One region of the Kitasatospora sp. NPDC091257 genome, then DNA from elsewhere that is predicted to be linked to it. Evidence: riboswitches for the same ligand, from Rfam matches in the RefSeq annotation. Region 1 holds a riboswitch; the other holds the start of a gene.
The links. Region 1 has a riboswitch for thiamine pyrophosphate ahead of thiC (phosphomethylpyrimidine synthase ThiC). Riboswitches for the same ligand answer to the same signal wherever they lie in the genome.

Region 1 (6,216 bases):
GCCGAGCTGACCGTCGGCGCCGAGACCGCCACGGTCGCTCGCGGCACGGTGGTGTACGTGCCGGCCGGAACCCCGCACCGGTTCCACCACATCACCGAGGAACTGCGCGTCCTGGTGGTGTTCTCCCCGCCGGAGGACTGAGCGCCCCGCCGGTTAGGGTCGGCGTCATGAGCACCAAGACGCTGACCGAAGAACTCTGGGCGGCCATCGAGCCGGTGTACGCCGAGATCCTCGCCCACCCCTTCCTGGCCGGGCTCACCGACGGCACCCTGCCGCGCGCGGCCTTCCGCCACTTCGTCGTCCAGGACTCGCACTACCTGCGCGACTACGCCCGCGCGCTCGCCGTCTGCGCCGCCAAGGCGCCCGGCGAGCAGGACGTCCGGGCCTTCGCCGACGACGCGGTCGGCGCGCTCGCCGCCGAACAGGGCATGCACGCCGAGTTCCTGACCGCCTTCGGCGGCAGCGCCGAGGAGGCCGCCGCCGAGCCCGTGCTGCCCACCACCCGGGCCTACACCAGCTACCTGCTGGCCACCGTCTACGGCGGCTCCTTCGCCGAGGCGGTCGGCGCGGTGCTGCCCTGCTACTGGATCTACGCCCGGGTCGGCGAGGCGCTGCTCGCCCAGGGCTCGCCCGACCCGCTGTACGCCAAGTGGATCGCCACCTACGGCGACGAGGCCTTCCAGTCGGTGGTCCGCCGGGTGCTGGCGCTCACCGACCGGCTCGGTGAGGAGCTGTCCGCGGCCGAGCGCCGCAAGGTGGTCGAGCACTTCGTGACCACCTCGCGCTACGAGTGGATGTTCTGGGACGCCGCCTGGCGCGGAGAGCGCTGGCCGGTCTGAAGCCGCGCGGGTGCGGCCGTCCGCCGTCCGCACGGTACCTGGACGACGGGCGGACGACGGGCGGGCGGTGCCGGGTCAGCCGGTGACGAAGTAGCCGGTCAGGTCGGCGACGACGTTCACCGGGCCGCCGTGGTTGAAGACCGAGTAGGTGCCCCCGCCGGTGACCCCGGTGGTCACCGAGTTGGCGACGGTCTGCCCGGGTTCGACGTTGACGGTGGAGGTGTTCGGCGGCAGGCCCCCGCCCGGGAACACCGTGAGGTGGCCGGAGTCGGTCACGTCGGTGATCGTGACGTTGGCCTCGACACCCAGCACGTTCGGGACGGAGCCGTCCGTGGGCACCGCCTGGACGGCCGTGGTCGCCCCCTGCTGGAGCTTGCCACCGGTGATCCGGGTGTCGAGGTTGCGGACCGGCGTCGTGAGCGCGCTGAACAGGCCCGTTCCGGACGGGCCGTAGTAGCCGACGACGTCGACGATCACGTGCACCCAGCCGGCGCGGTTGTAGACGTCGATCCGCCCGTCCGCGCCGACCGGCACCACGACCTGGTTCGCGACCGTCGATCCCACCGGGAAGTTGACGTTCGAGCCGTAGGCGGGCCGCTGCGTCCCGCTCGGGTACGCGGTCAGGAAGCTGTCCCAGGAGCCGTCCGTGGTGGTGACGTTGAGGACCACCGAGGTGGCGTCCGCGGTCCCCAGCTCGGGGCGGGCGACCTGGTAGGTGCGTACCGCGTCGCCGCCGAGCCGCCCGGTGCCGTCGCTGCGGCTGTCGGCGATCCGGGTCGGGGTCAGCGGGCCGTACTTGTCGGTCGCCGCGGTCCGGTAGTACCCGACCACGTCGAGCACGACATGGGCGGTGCCCGCGTTGTTGTAGACGTTGATCCAGGGGGCGCCCCGGCCGACCGGACCGACCGCGATCGTGACCAGGTTGGAGATGGTCTGGCCGGCCTTGAAGTTGATGCTGGAGGTGGCGGGCTTGGTGCCGGCCGGGCCGGCCTTGGCGGCGAGCGTGACGTAGCCGTCGGCGGTCGGGTCGGTCACGGTGAGGTTGACCACCACGGCCGTGGCGTCGGTCGGCACGGCGGAACCGCAGTACATCGGCGGGTGGTTGCCGCAGCGCTGCGAGACCGGGGTGCTGTAGTACTCGCCTTCCTTGAGCGGTCCGAAGTGGTCGTGCGACGGGGTCTGGTCGAAGGAGCGGGTGTCCAGGATCCGGGTCGGGGACATCCCGACGAACCCGGCCGGTGCGGTCACGTCGGCGGCGGCGGTCACGGCCGCCGGTGCCGCGGTCGCCGGGACCGCGGCGAGCGCCGCCACGGTCAGGTTGAGCGCCGCGAGAGCGGCGGTGGACACGGCTGTTCTGGCCCGCATGACAGGTTCCCCCCTGGTCGATGGCACCGGACAGGCGTTCTTCCGGCACTGGTTGGACGCTTGGGAACGCCGGGGGTTGTACGCCGCCGGACGAATTCTCGGGGGTCACCCGGGGGGTCGGGCTCGGGGTGATCTCGGGGTTCTCTCCGGGCCGTTGGGCCTCGTTCCGGCACTCGCGCCACCGTACGATCGAAGGACCGAAAGCAAGCGGGATGCGGCACCGGACGGCGGCCGACCCGAGGGGAGAAGAGGAACCGACATGGCTGAGCTCTGGAAGTCGCTGCCCTCCTGGGTGCGCAACATCGTCATCCCGGTGCTGGTCCTGGTGCTGGCCTGGAACATCGTCGCCTTCGTGTTCGGCGTCGTCGGCGCCCTGCTCTCGATCGTGATCAAGCTGCTGGTGGTGGTCGGCATCGCCGCCGCCGTGGTGGTCCTGGTGAAGAAGGCCGCCAAGAGCTGACCCACCACCCCGTAACGCCGCCCTGAGGCCCGGCCCCCCACGAGAGGGGGACCGGGCCTCGGCCGTTCTCCGGTATCCGATCGGCTACTGGTTGCGGGTAGTAGCCGAAGAGGTCGACGACGACGTCGGTCGCTCGACCGGGCCGGGTGACCGGGCGGGCCGACCGGGCGGGGTGGGGCGCTCTGGACCTGCGGCGATCGGCTCGCTACCGTGTTGGGCGTCGTGTGCAGGCAACACCGCCTGCGACGCGGGAGCTCGGAGCACCGGGCTGAGAGGACGCTGACCGGGACGTCGACGGACGGACCGACGGCTGCGTCGACCGCAGGAACCTGACCGGGTAATGCCGGCGTAGGGAGTAGAGGTCAGATGACCACGTTCGAAGCACAGCCGCAGTCTGCCCAGGGCGCCCCCAGCAGCGAGCGCACCGGCTACCCGACCCCGGCCTGGCGCAAGTCCTACCGCGAGGGGTCGCGCCCCGACCTGCGCGTTCCGTACCGCGAGGTGCGGCTCACCAACGGCGGGTCCGTCCCGCTGTACGACACCTCCGGACCGTACACCGACCCGTCCTTCGAGCCCGATGTGCGGCGCGGCCTGCCCGCCTTGCGGGACGCCTGGATCCGCCAGCGCGGCGACGTCGAGGAGTACGACGGCCGCGAGCCGCGCCCCGAGGACGACGGGATCAAGCACACCTCGCCGCGCGGCGGGAACCTGCGCAACCTGGACGCCGTCTTCCCCGGCCGGCCGCGTCGCCCGCTGCGCGGTCGCGGTGGCGCCGCCGTCACCCAACTCGCCTACGCAAAGCGGGGTGTGGTGACGCCGGAGATGGAGTTCGTGGCGCTGCGCGAGGGCCTGGCGCCGGAGTACGTGCGCGCCGAGGTGGCCCGCGGCCGGGCCGTCATCCCGGTCAACGTGAACCACCCGGAGGTGGAGCCGGCCGTCATCGGCACCAACTTCCTGGTGAAGATCAACGCCAACATCGGCAACTCCGCCGTGACCTCCTCGATCGAGGAGGAGGTGGAGAAGATGACCTGGGCCACCCGCTGGGGCGCGGACACCGTCATGGACCTCTCCACCGGCCGCAACATCCACACCACCCGCGAGTGGATCCTGCGCAACTCCCCGGTGCCGATCGGCACCGTGCCGCTCTACCAGGCCCTGGAGAAGGTGGACGGCAGGGCCGAGGAGCTGAGCTGGGAGGTCTACCGGGACACGATCGTCGAGCAGTGCGAGCAGGGCGTCGACTACATGACCGTCCACGCCGGTGTGCTGCTGCGCTACGTCCCGCTCACCGCGCGCCGCAAGACCGGCATCGTCTCGCGCGGCGGCTCGATCATGGCGGCCTGGTGTCTGGCCCACCACCAGGAGAACTTCCTCTACACCAACTTCGAGGAACTCTGCTCCATCCTGGCGTCCTACGACGTCACCTTCTCGCTCGGCGACGGCCTGCGCCCGGGCTCGATCGCGGACGCCAACGACGAGGCGCAGTTCGCCGAGCTGAAGACCCTCGGCGAGCTCGGCCGGATCGCCCGTGAGCACGACGTCCAGGTGATGATCGAGGGCCCGGGCCACGTCCCGATGAACAAGATCAAGGAGAACATGGATCTCCAGAAGGAGATCTGCGACGAGGCGCCGTTCTACACCCTCGGCCCGCTGACCACGGACGTCGCCCCCGGCTACGACCACATCACCTCGGGCATCGGCGCCGCGATGATCGCCTGGTGGGGCACCGCGATGCTCTGCTACGTGACCCCCAAGGAGCACCTGGGCCTGCCCAACCGGGACGACGTCAAGACCGGCGTGATCACCTACAAGATCGCCGCCCACGCCGCCGACCTGGCCAAGGGCCACCCCGGCGCCCAGGCCTGGGACGACGCCCTCTCCGACGCCCGCTTCGAGTTCCGCTGGGAGGACCAGTTCAACCTGGCCCTCGACCCGGAGACCGCCCGCGCCTTCCACGACGAGACCCTCCCCGCCGAGCCCGCCAAGACCGCGCACTTCTGCTCGATGTGCGGCCCGAAGTTCTGTTCGATGAAGATCTCCCAGAAGATCCGCGACGAGCACGGTGACGGATCGACGGCCGTCTCCAGCGGGTTCGACGCCGAGGCCCTGGCGGGCATGGCCGAGAAGTCGGCCGAGTTCGCGGCCCAGGGCAACCGGGTCTACCTCCCGCTGGCCGACTGACGGCAGGTGCCGAGGCGCTGTGCTGGGACCCCGACGGCGGTGTCCGGCACAGCGCCGCGCACGTTCGGGTGCGCGGGTGGAATCCGGTGGGCGGATTCTCGGGTGTAGGTCAGAGCCCGAGGATTTCGCGAATGAGGCCGAGCTTGCGCTCCGGGGAGAGATTCTGGGGACGGCCGGTGAGCAGGCCGTTCAGGACCGCGGGGACGTCGGAGCCGTCGGGAGCCTGGACCGCGTCGATGACCTGGCAGCGCAGGCCGCCGTCCCGGAGGAACACCCACAGGTCGTGTTCCTTCCGCGGCTCGCCGTTCTCCCTCGGGGAGAGCCGCCACGCCGGGAACCAACCGAGCCCCTCCTCGGTAAGGCGTTCGGCCAGTTCTTCCAGGACGTACTTGCCGAGTCTTCGGTAGCCGACTTCCGCGCGCAGTTCACCGAGGGTGACCCTGAGGAGGCCACCTGCGGCACGGCAGCGCTCGGCCACCGTGCCGGCGTCACCGGCGGCCGCAGTGAGCGCCTCTTCCTGCGGATTCGTTAGGTCGTTCATGATCGGGCCAACGATTGGGATCACGGGGCGATACGTGATTCACCGGCCCGGGCGCGGCCAAGAGGAAAAAACGGTACTGCTATGGCGTTGGCGGCGACCCGGGTAGCCCCCATCCCCCCGGCCGACAGCTGCCGGCCGTCGGCTGCCAGTGGAGGGACAAACCCGCCATTTGGTACGTAGACGAATGACGCTGCGGGATGGGGGCCATTCCCCGATCGGCGCTGGTGCGTCACTCCGTTGCATCTTTATCACTCTCTTCTTTTCATGTTGTTGTTGCACGGTGTAGTGAGTTGGTGACTCTCCATCACCTGCCCTGGTTGGCTCCGATCGTCGAAAGCCCTCCGGCGCGAGTGCGAGGGCGTGAGGCCTGACCGGAAACCACCAGCGGCGCTCCGAATGCCCTCTTCGGGTGACGGAGTTCAACGGCGACAAGAAAGGGTCCTGTCCTATGGCAGTCGATGCCATGTTGTCCGCTCCACCGGGACGAGGGCGTAGACGCACTCGACTCGCGGGGGCGTCCGTCCTGCTGTCCGGACTGACGTTGCTCGCGACGGCCGGCCTGGTCCCCAGCCCCGCGCACGCCGCAACCGCACCGGTGGGGCTGGGGACTGATACCAGCTATGCGATCCTGGCGGGCTCAACCGTCACCAACACCGGCCCCAGCGTCATCAACGGTGACCTGGGGCTCTTCCCGGGCACCAGCGTGACGGGCTTTCCCCCCGGAGCCGTGAACGGGGTTCAGCACGTCAACGACGCGCAGGCGGCGCAGGCCCAGTCCGACCTCGTCATCGCCTACAACGATGCCGCCGGCCGGGCCCCCACGGCCATCC
Region 2 (7,067 bases), on a different contig from region 1:
TACTGGTTGATCGCGGTCAGCTCGGCGGTGAGCTGCTCGTTGAGGAACTCGATGACCTCGGGATCGCCCTGCATGGTGATGCCTCCTGCGTGAGTCCTGTCCTGCGTCCTGTGCTGGGTCCTGCGCTGCGCATCCTGGCACCGCTTCGGGAGGAAATTCCAGTAAGTTCACACTCACTAGGAGATGTGGCGGAATATCCGATTCATCACGGAACGTGCTGGTGAGGGCTCGACCGTTGCTCCGTACGGGCCGGGGCGCGAATCCGCGCAAAGGGGCGCGCGCCGAGGCTCGTCCGCCGTCTGTCACCATGGATCCATGGGTCAGTCGAAACACGAACCGCTTCCGCCGTCTGACCCGAGGCTCCCCCCGGGCCAGCGCGCGCAGCGCGGCTGGCCCGCCCTGCACTACGGGCCGGTGCCCCGCTTCAAGCCCCTGACCTGGGACCTCCAGGTGTTCGGCGCCACCGCCTCGGCGGAGAAGCACAGCTGGGACTTCGAGGCCTTCTGCGCCCTCCCGCGCACCACCGTCGTCGGGGACATGCACTGCGTGACCAAGTTCTCGGTGCTCGGCAACGAATGGACGGGCGTGTCGGCCGCCGCCGTGCTCGACCTGGTGCCCCCGGCACCGGGCGTCACCCACGTCATGGTCTGGGCCGAGTACGGCTACAGCGCCAACCTGCGGCTGGCCGACTTCGCCGACCCCCGCACCCTGCTCGCCACCCACCGCAACGGCGAGGCGCTCACCGCCGAGCACGGCTTCCCGGTGCGGCTGGTGGTGCCGCGGCTGTACGCCTGGAAGGGCCCCAAGTGGGTGCGCGCGGTGGAGTACATGCGGGCCGACCGGCGCGGCTTCTGGGAGGAGCGCGGCTACCACAACCTCGCCGACCCCTGGCGCGAGCAGCGCTACTCCTACCAGGAGGAGCCCGGCGACGGGCCGCTGCGCTGAACCCCTCGCGGCGGCCGAGCGGGTCGGACGCGCCCTAGAACAGCGAGAACTTGACCGTCACCACGCTGCGCTGCGGGCGCCGCTCGCCCGCCGCCGGGCTCTGGCCGGAGGAGGTGACCGCGCCGAACACGTCCCAGCCGCTGGTCTGCATGGTGAAGCCCGCCGCCTGGAGCGCCTTCTGCGCCTCGTCCTTGCCCATCCCCGTGACGTTCGGGACCGGCACCATGCCCTTGCTGACCACCAGCGAGACCGCGGAGTTCTCCTGCAGCAGCTGCCCGGCCGCCGGCGAGCTGCTGATCACCGAGCCCTCGGGCACGGTGTCGTCGTAGGTCTCGGCCACACCGCCCCTGGTCAGCTGGGCGCCGGCCAGGGCCGAGGCGGCGTCGGCGGAGCTCTTGCCGGCGAGGTCCGGCACCGCGATCCGCTTGGGGCCCCGGGAGACGGTGACGGTGACGCTGTCGCTCTTGCGGGTGCGCGCACCCACCCCGGGATCCACGGAGATCACCTGCCCGGACGGCACGGACTCGCTGAACACCTCGACGAACCTGCCGTGCAGGCCCTCCTTGTCCAGGACCCGCTGCGCCTCGGCCCGGTCCTTGCCGAGCACGCCCGGCACCGCGCCGTACAGCCCCTCGGAGATCCCGTAGGTGGCGCCGCCGATCGCCAGGACCAGGGCGGCCACCGCGGCCGTCCAGATCAGCGGCCCGCGGGGGAGACGGCGGCGCGGCGTGGCCGGCCGGCGCCGCTGCACCGGGGTCGGCTCGTCGTACGGGCGGGGCTCGGCGAGCAGCTCGTCCATCAGCTCCGGCGGCATGTCCAGCACGCTGGTGCGCTCGGTCGGCGGGGCGTCGGCGGGCCGCGGCAGCGGCTGGACCACCGAGGTCGGCTCGGTGGTCGGGTAGCGAGGGCCGGGCCGGGTGGAGGCCGGCGGCTCGGCGTCCAGCTCGGCCGGGGTGAGGGTGCGGCGCACCCGCTGGAGGGCGGCGAGCAGCTCGACCGCGTCGTACGGGCGCGCGTCGGCGGACCGGGCGCAGGCGCCGGCCACTATCGCGTCCAGTTCGGGGCCGACGGCGGGGGCGACCAGGGAGGGGGCCGGGACGTCCTCGTGCAGGTGCTTGTACATGACCTGGACGGGATTGTCGCCGGTGTGCGGGCGGCGGCCGGTGAGCATCTCGTACAGCAGGATGCCGGCCGCGTAGACGTCCACCCGCTGGTCGGTCGGGGCGTCCGGGAGGATCTGCTCGGGGGCCAGGTAGGAGACGGTGCCCATGACCGTGCCGCCGGTGGCGGTGGTGGTCGAGGTGGGCGCGCCGTCGGCGGTGCCGAGCACCCGGACCAGGCCGAAGTCGGCGACCTTGACCAGGCCGCCGTCGGTGATCAGCACGTTCTCGGGCTTGACGTCGCGGTGGACCAGCCCGGCCCGGTGGGCGGCGCCGAGCGCGGCCAGTACCGGCTCCAGCACGTCCAGAGCGGCCCGGACGGACAGCGCGCCGCGGTCGCGCAGCAGGTCGCGCAGGGTGCGGCCGGGCACGTACTCCATGGCGAGGAAGACGTGACCGCCGTCCGCGCCCTGGTCGAAGACGGTGACCACGTTGGGGTGGGTGAGCTTGGCGACGGCCTTGGCCTCGCGGATGAAGCGGGCGGTGAAACCCGCGTCGCCGGCCAGCGAAGGGTGCATCACCTTGAGTGCGACCACGCGGTCCAGACGGGTGTCGGTGCCCTTGTAGACGGTGGACATCCCGCCGGTCGCGACGCGCTGCTCGACCCGGTACCGGTTGTCGAGCAGGGCGCCGATCAAGGGGTCGTGCAGTGCCATGTCCACTCGGAGAGTCTAGAGCCGCCCGGGACGGCCGGTCCCGGAGGACACCGCCTCCGGGACCGGCTTGTGACATGCGCGACGGTTCAGAACGCGGGGCGCTCGCGGCTGTCCAGGTCGGCCCGGCCGGCCATCGCGGAGGAGGCCTCGGCGTGGAAGCGGCGCGGGATCCGGCCGGCCCGGTGGGCGAGCCGGCCCGCCTCGGCGGCGTGCCGCATCGCCTCGGCCATCAGCACCGGGTCCTGAGCCCTGGTCACCGCGGAGGCGAGCATCACCGCGGCGCAGCCCAGCTCCATCGCCAGCGCCACGTCGGAGGCGGTGCCGGCGCCCGCGTCCAGGATCACCGGGACGCCCGCACCCTCCACGATCAGCTGGAAGTTGTGCGGGTTGCGGATGCCCAGGCCCGAACCGATCGGCGAGCCCAGCGGCATGATGGCCGCGCAGCCGACGTCCTCCAGCTTGCGGGCCAGCACCGGGTCGTCGTTGGTGTACGGCAGGACGGTGAAGCCGTCGTCGACCAGCGTCTCGGCGGCGTCCAGCAGCTCGATCGGGTCGGGCAGCAGGGTGCGCTCGTCGGCGATCACCTCCAGCTTGACCCAGTCGGTGCCGAGCGCCTCGCGGGCCAGTCGGGCGGTCAGCACGGCCTCGCCGGCGGTGAAGCAGCCGGCCGTGTTGGGCAGCACCCGGATGCCGTTGCGGGTCAGCACGTCGAGCACGGAGCCCTGGGTGGTGGCGTCGACCCGGCGCATGGCGACGGTGGTCAGCTCGGTGCCGGAGGCGAGCAGCGCGCGCTCCAGGACCTCCAGGCTGGGGGCGCCCCCGGTACCCATGATCAGCCGGGAGGAGAAGGCCGTCCCGGCGATGGTCAGAAGGTCGTCGGCCATGGTTCAGCCTCCCTGCACGGCGGTGAGGATCTCGATCCGGTCGCCGCCGGCCAGCGCCGTCCCGGGCCACGAACCGCGGGGCACCACGGCCTCGTTGAGCGCGGCGGCGACACCGGTGTTGGCGGCGCTGACGGCGGCCACCACCTCGGCGAGGGTGGTCGTGGCGGACACCCGGCGGGGCTCGCCGTTGACGGTCAGGGCGATCTCGTTCGGGGTGATCTCGTTCGGGGCGATCTCGGTCATGCGGAGGCCTTCGTAGCGGGGGGTTCGGGGGAGAAGCGCAGGGGCGTGAACGGCCTTGCCGTTTCGGGGACTTCACCGGTGGCCAGGTACTCGGAGACCAGGTCGGCGGTCACCGGGGTGAGCAGCACGCCGTTGCGGTAGTGGCCGGTGGCGGCGACCAGCCCGGGCAGTGACGTCGGGCCGAGCAGCGGGGCGTTGTCCGGCGATCCGGGGCGCAGCCCGGCGGAGGTCTCCAGCAGCGGGAGTTCGGTGATTCCCGGGACCAACTCGTGGGCGTCGCGCAGGAGTTCGTACACCCCGCCGGCGGTGACGGTGGTGTCGTAGCCCTGCTCCTCGGTGGTCGCGCCGACCACCAGCTCGCCGTTCTCCCGGGGCACCAGGTACAGGTGCCGGCCGCGGACGACGGCGCGGACGTTGCGGGACAGGAACGGGCGGTAGGCGTCCGGGACGTGCAGCCGCAGCACCTGCCCCTTCACGGGGCGGATCGCGGGCAGCACACCGTCGGGCAGGCCGGGCAGCCGGTGGCTGTGCGGGCCGGCGGCGAGGACGACCTGCCCGGCGCCCACCCGTTCCCCGGTCGAGAGCCGGGCGCCGGTCGCGCGGCCGCCCTCGACCAGCAGCTCGACGGCCTCGGCGCGGTGCAGCAGGACGTTCGCGTTCCCGCAGGCGGCGGCCAGGGCGGTGAGCAGGCGCCGGGGGTCCACCTGGTGGTCGTCCGCGACGTGCAGGCCGCCGCGCACGCCGGGGGCGAGCATCGGCTCCAGCCTGCGGGCCTCCCGGCCGGTCAGCCAGGTCGAGTCCAGACCGAGCCGCTGGTGGAAGGCGTGCAGCTCGCGCAGTTCCTCGCGGTCGTCGGAGTCCAGCGCCACGGCGACGGTGCCGCAGCGGCGGTAGCCGGTGTCCCGGCCGCCGCTCGCCTCGGAGAGCTCGGCGGCGAAGGCCGCGTACCGCTCGTTCGAGGCCATCCCGAGGCGGAGCAGCGGCTCCTCGCCGTACTGCAGCTCGGTGACCGGGGCGAGCATCCCGGCCGCGACCCCGGCGGCCCCGCCGCCGGGGGAGGGGTCGACCACGATCACGTTCCGCAGCCCGCGCTGCGCGGCGCGCCAGGCGACGGCGAGGCCGATGACGCCCCCGCCGATCACCAGCACGTCGGCGTGGGCGCCTGATGGCAAGCGTGACAAAGCTGCTCTTCTCCCTTCGCCGGTATGACCCGGATCAGGTTCGGACGGTCGCAGGCCGTGCCAGCCCGCCTCTCAGCCCGGTGCGCCGGGCTCCCGTGTGGTGCCCCCACCTTAACGCCGGGGGTCGGCCCGGCCGAAGGCCCGTACAGCGGGCGGACGGCCCGCAGGCCGCCGCGTCGCGCTGAGTACAGTGACGGGCGTGGCAGAGCTGAGCGGAACGGATCAGGTGGTCGTCGTCGGAGCCGGGCTGGCCGGGGCGCAGTGCGCCCTCAAGCTGCGGCAGGGCGGCCGGCAGGGGCCGATCGTGCTGGTCGGCGAGGAGCCGCACGCGCCGTACGACCGGCCGCCGCTCTCCAAGGACGTGCTGCTCGGCAAGGCCGACTCCACCGCCCTGGACATCGACTACGGGCCGCTCGGCATCGAGCTGCTCACCGGCCGCCGGGCCACCGGCCTGACCCCCGGCGTGCTGCACACCGACGGCGGCGACCTCCCGTACGGCTCGCTGGTGATCGCCACCGGCGCCGTCCCGCGAGCCCTGCCCGGCGCCGAGCGCGCGCACCTGCTGCACACCCTGGACGACGCCCTGGCGCTGCGCGCGCTGCTGCGCCCCGGGCTGCGGCTGGTGCTGGTCGGCGCGGGTTGGATCGGCGCCGAGGTGTCCACCGCGGCCCGCGCGGCGGGCTGCGAGGTGACCGTGGTCGAGGCCGGCCCGGCGCCGCTGCCCGGCGCGCTGCCGACCGAGGTCGGCTCGGCGATGGCCGCCTGGTACGCCGGGGCCGGGGTCGACCTGCGCTGCGGGGTCGGCGTGGCCGCCGTCCAGCCCGGCGCGGTGCTGCTGGTGGACGGCTCGCACCTGCCCGCCGACGAGGTGGTGGTCGGCATCGGGGCCCGCCCCGCGACCGGCTGGCTGGCCGGATCCGGGGTCGAGCTGGACGCGGCCGGCGCCGTCGTGGTGGACGGGCGGCTGCGCACCTCGGTGCCCGGGGTGTTCGCGGCCGGCGACTGCGTCAGCTACCCCTCGGCCCGGGCCGGGGCCCGGCTGGCCGTCCAGCACTGGGACCACGCCCTGCAGTCCGGCGAGGCGGTGGCCGCAGCCGTCCTGGGCGCGGACGCGCCGGCCTACGACCCGGTGCCGTACTTCTGGTCCGAGCAGTTCGGCCGGATGGTCCAGTACGCCGGCCGGCACGCCGAGGGCGACGAGCTGCTGTGGCGCGGCTCCCCGAGGGACGGCGACTGGTCGGTGCTCTGGCTGCGCGACGGCGTGCCGAGCGCGTTGCTGGCCGTGGACCGGCCGCGCGACCTCACCCAGGGGCGGAGGCTGATCGAGCGCGGTACGGCCCTGGATCCGGCCCGGGCGGGCGACCCGGCGGTGCCGCTGAAGTCGGCCGTCGCGGGGTAGTGCCTGGTGCGCGGTGGGCCGCGGAGGTGGCAGTCTGGTGGCGTGAGTGAGATCGAAAGCAAGATTGAAGCCCTGGTCACCGACTGGATGTACCTGCCCGACATCTCGGAGCAGTGGGGGGTCCGGGTCACCGAGGTACGTGACCTGGTCAAGAACGGCGGCCTGATCGCCGTCCGGCGCGGGCCGAACAAGTCGCTGCAGGTCCCGGCGGCGTTCATCGACGGCCCGGGCCTGGTCAAGCACCTGTCCGGCACCCTGACCGTCCTGCGGGACTGCGGGTACAACGACGTGGAGATCCTGGAGTGGCTCTTCACCGAGGACCCGTCGCTGCCCGGCAGCCCGATCCAGGCGCTGCGGGAGAACCGCGGCACCGAGGTGAAGCGCCGCGCCCAGGCGATGCTGATCTGATGGCGGCGGACACGCTGCGTACCCGGCTGGCCGACGCCCGGCTCTACCTGTGCACCGACGCCCGCCGGGAGCAGGGCGACCTCGCCGAGTTCCTGGACGCGGCGCTGGCGGGCGGGGTGGACATCGTCCAGCTGCGGGACAAGGGCCTGGAGGCCAAGCAGGAGCTGGAGGCCCTGGAGGTCTTCGCCGAC

Region 2: another riboswitch for thiamine pyrophosphate. It lies ahead of thiO (glycine oxidase ThiO); the one in region 1 lies ahead of thiC (phosphomethylpyrimidine synthase ThiC).

Annotation. Positions count from the first base shown of each region.
Region 1 covers NZ_JBIVVI010000207.1:548-6,763, reverse strand. Annotated here, with positions in the region: gene ACIQOV_RS12690 (cupin domain-containing protein) at 1-141, shown strand, start outside; gene tenA (thiaminase II) at 168-839, shown strand; gene ACIQOV_RS12680 (hypothetical protein) at 915-2,204, opposite strand; gene ACIQOV_RS12675 (DUF5326 family protein) at 2,464-2,664, shown strand; TPP riboswitch at 2,902-3,036, shown strand; gene thiC (phosphomethylpyrimidine synthase ThiC) at 3,031-4,845, shown strand; gene ACIQOV_RS12665 (hypothetical protein) at 4,955-5,386, opposite strand; partial or broken gene ACIQOV_RS12660 (ice-binding family protein) at 5,928-6,216, shown strand, end outside.
Region 2 covers NZ_JBIVVI010000310.1:502-7,568, reverse strand. Annotated here, with positions in the region: gene bfr (bacterioferritin) at 1-74, opposite strand, end outside; gene ACIQOV_RS16710 (sulfite oxidase-like oxidoreductase) at 316-945, shown strand; gene pknB (Stk1 family PASTA domain-containing Ser/Thr kinase) at 980-2,761, opposite strand; gene ACIQOV_RS16700 (thiazole synthase) at 2,848-3,645, opposite strand; gene thiS (sulfur carrier protein ThiS) at 3,649-3,888, opposite strand; gene thiO (glycine oxidase ThiO) at 3,885-5,060, opposite strand; TPP riboswitch at 5,064-5,176, opposite strand; gene ACIQOV_RS16685 (NAD(P)/FAD-dependent oxidoreductase) at 5,260-6,468, shown strand; gene ACIQOV_RS16680 (Rv2175c family DNA-binding protein) at 6,511-6,876, shown strand; gene thiE (thiamine phosphate synthase) at 6,876-7,067, shown strand, end outside.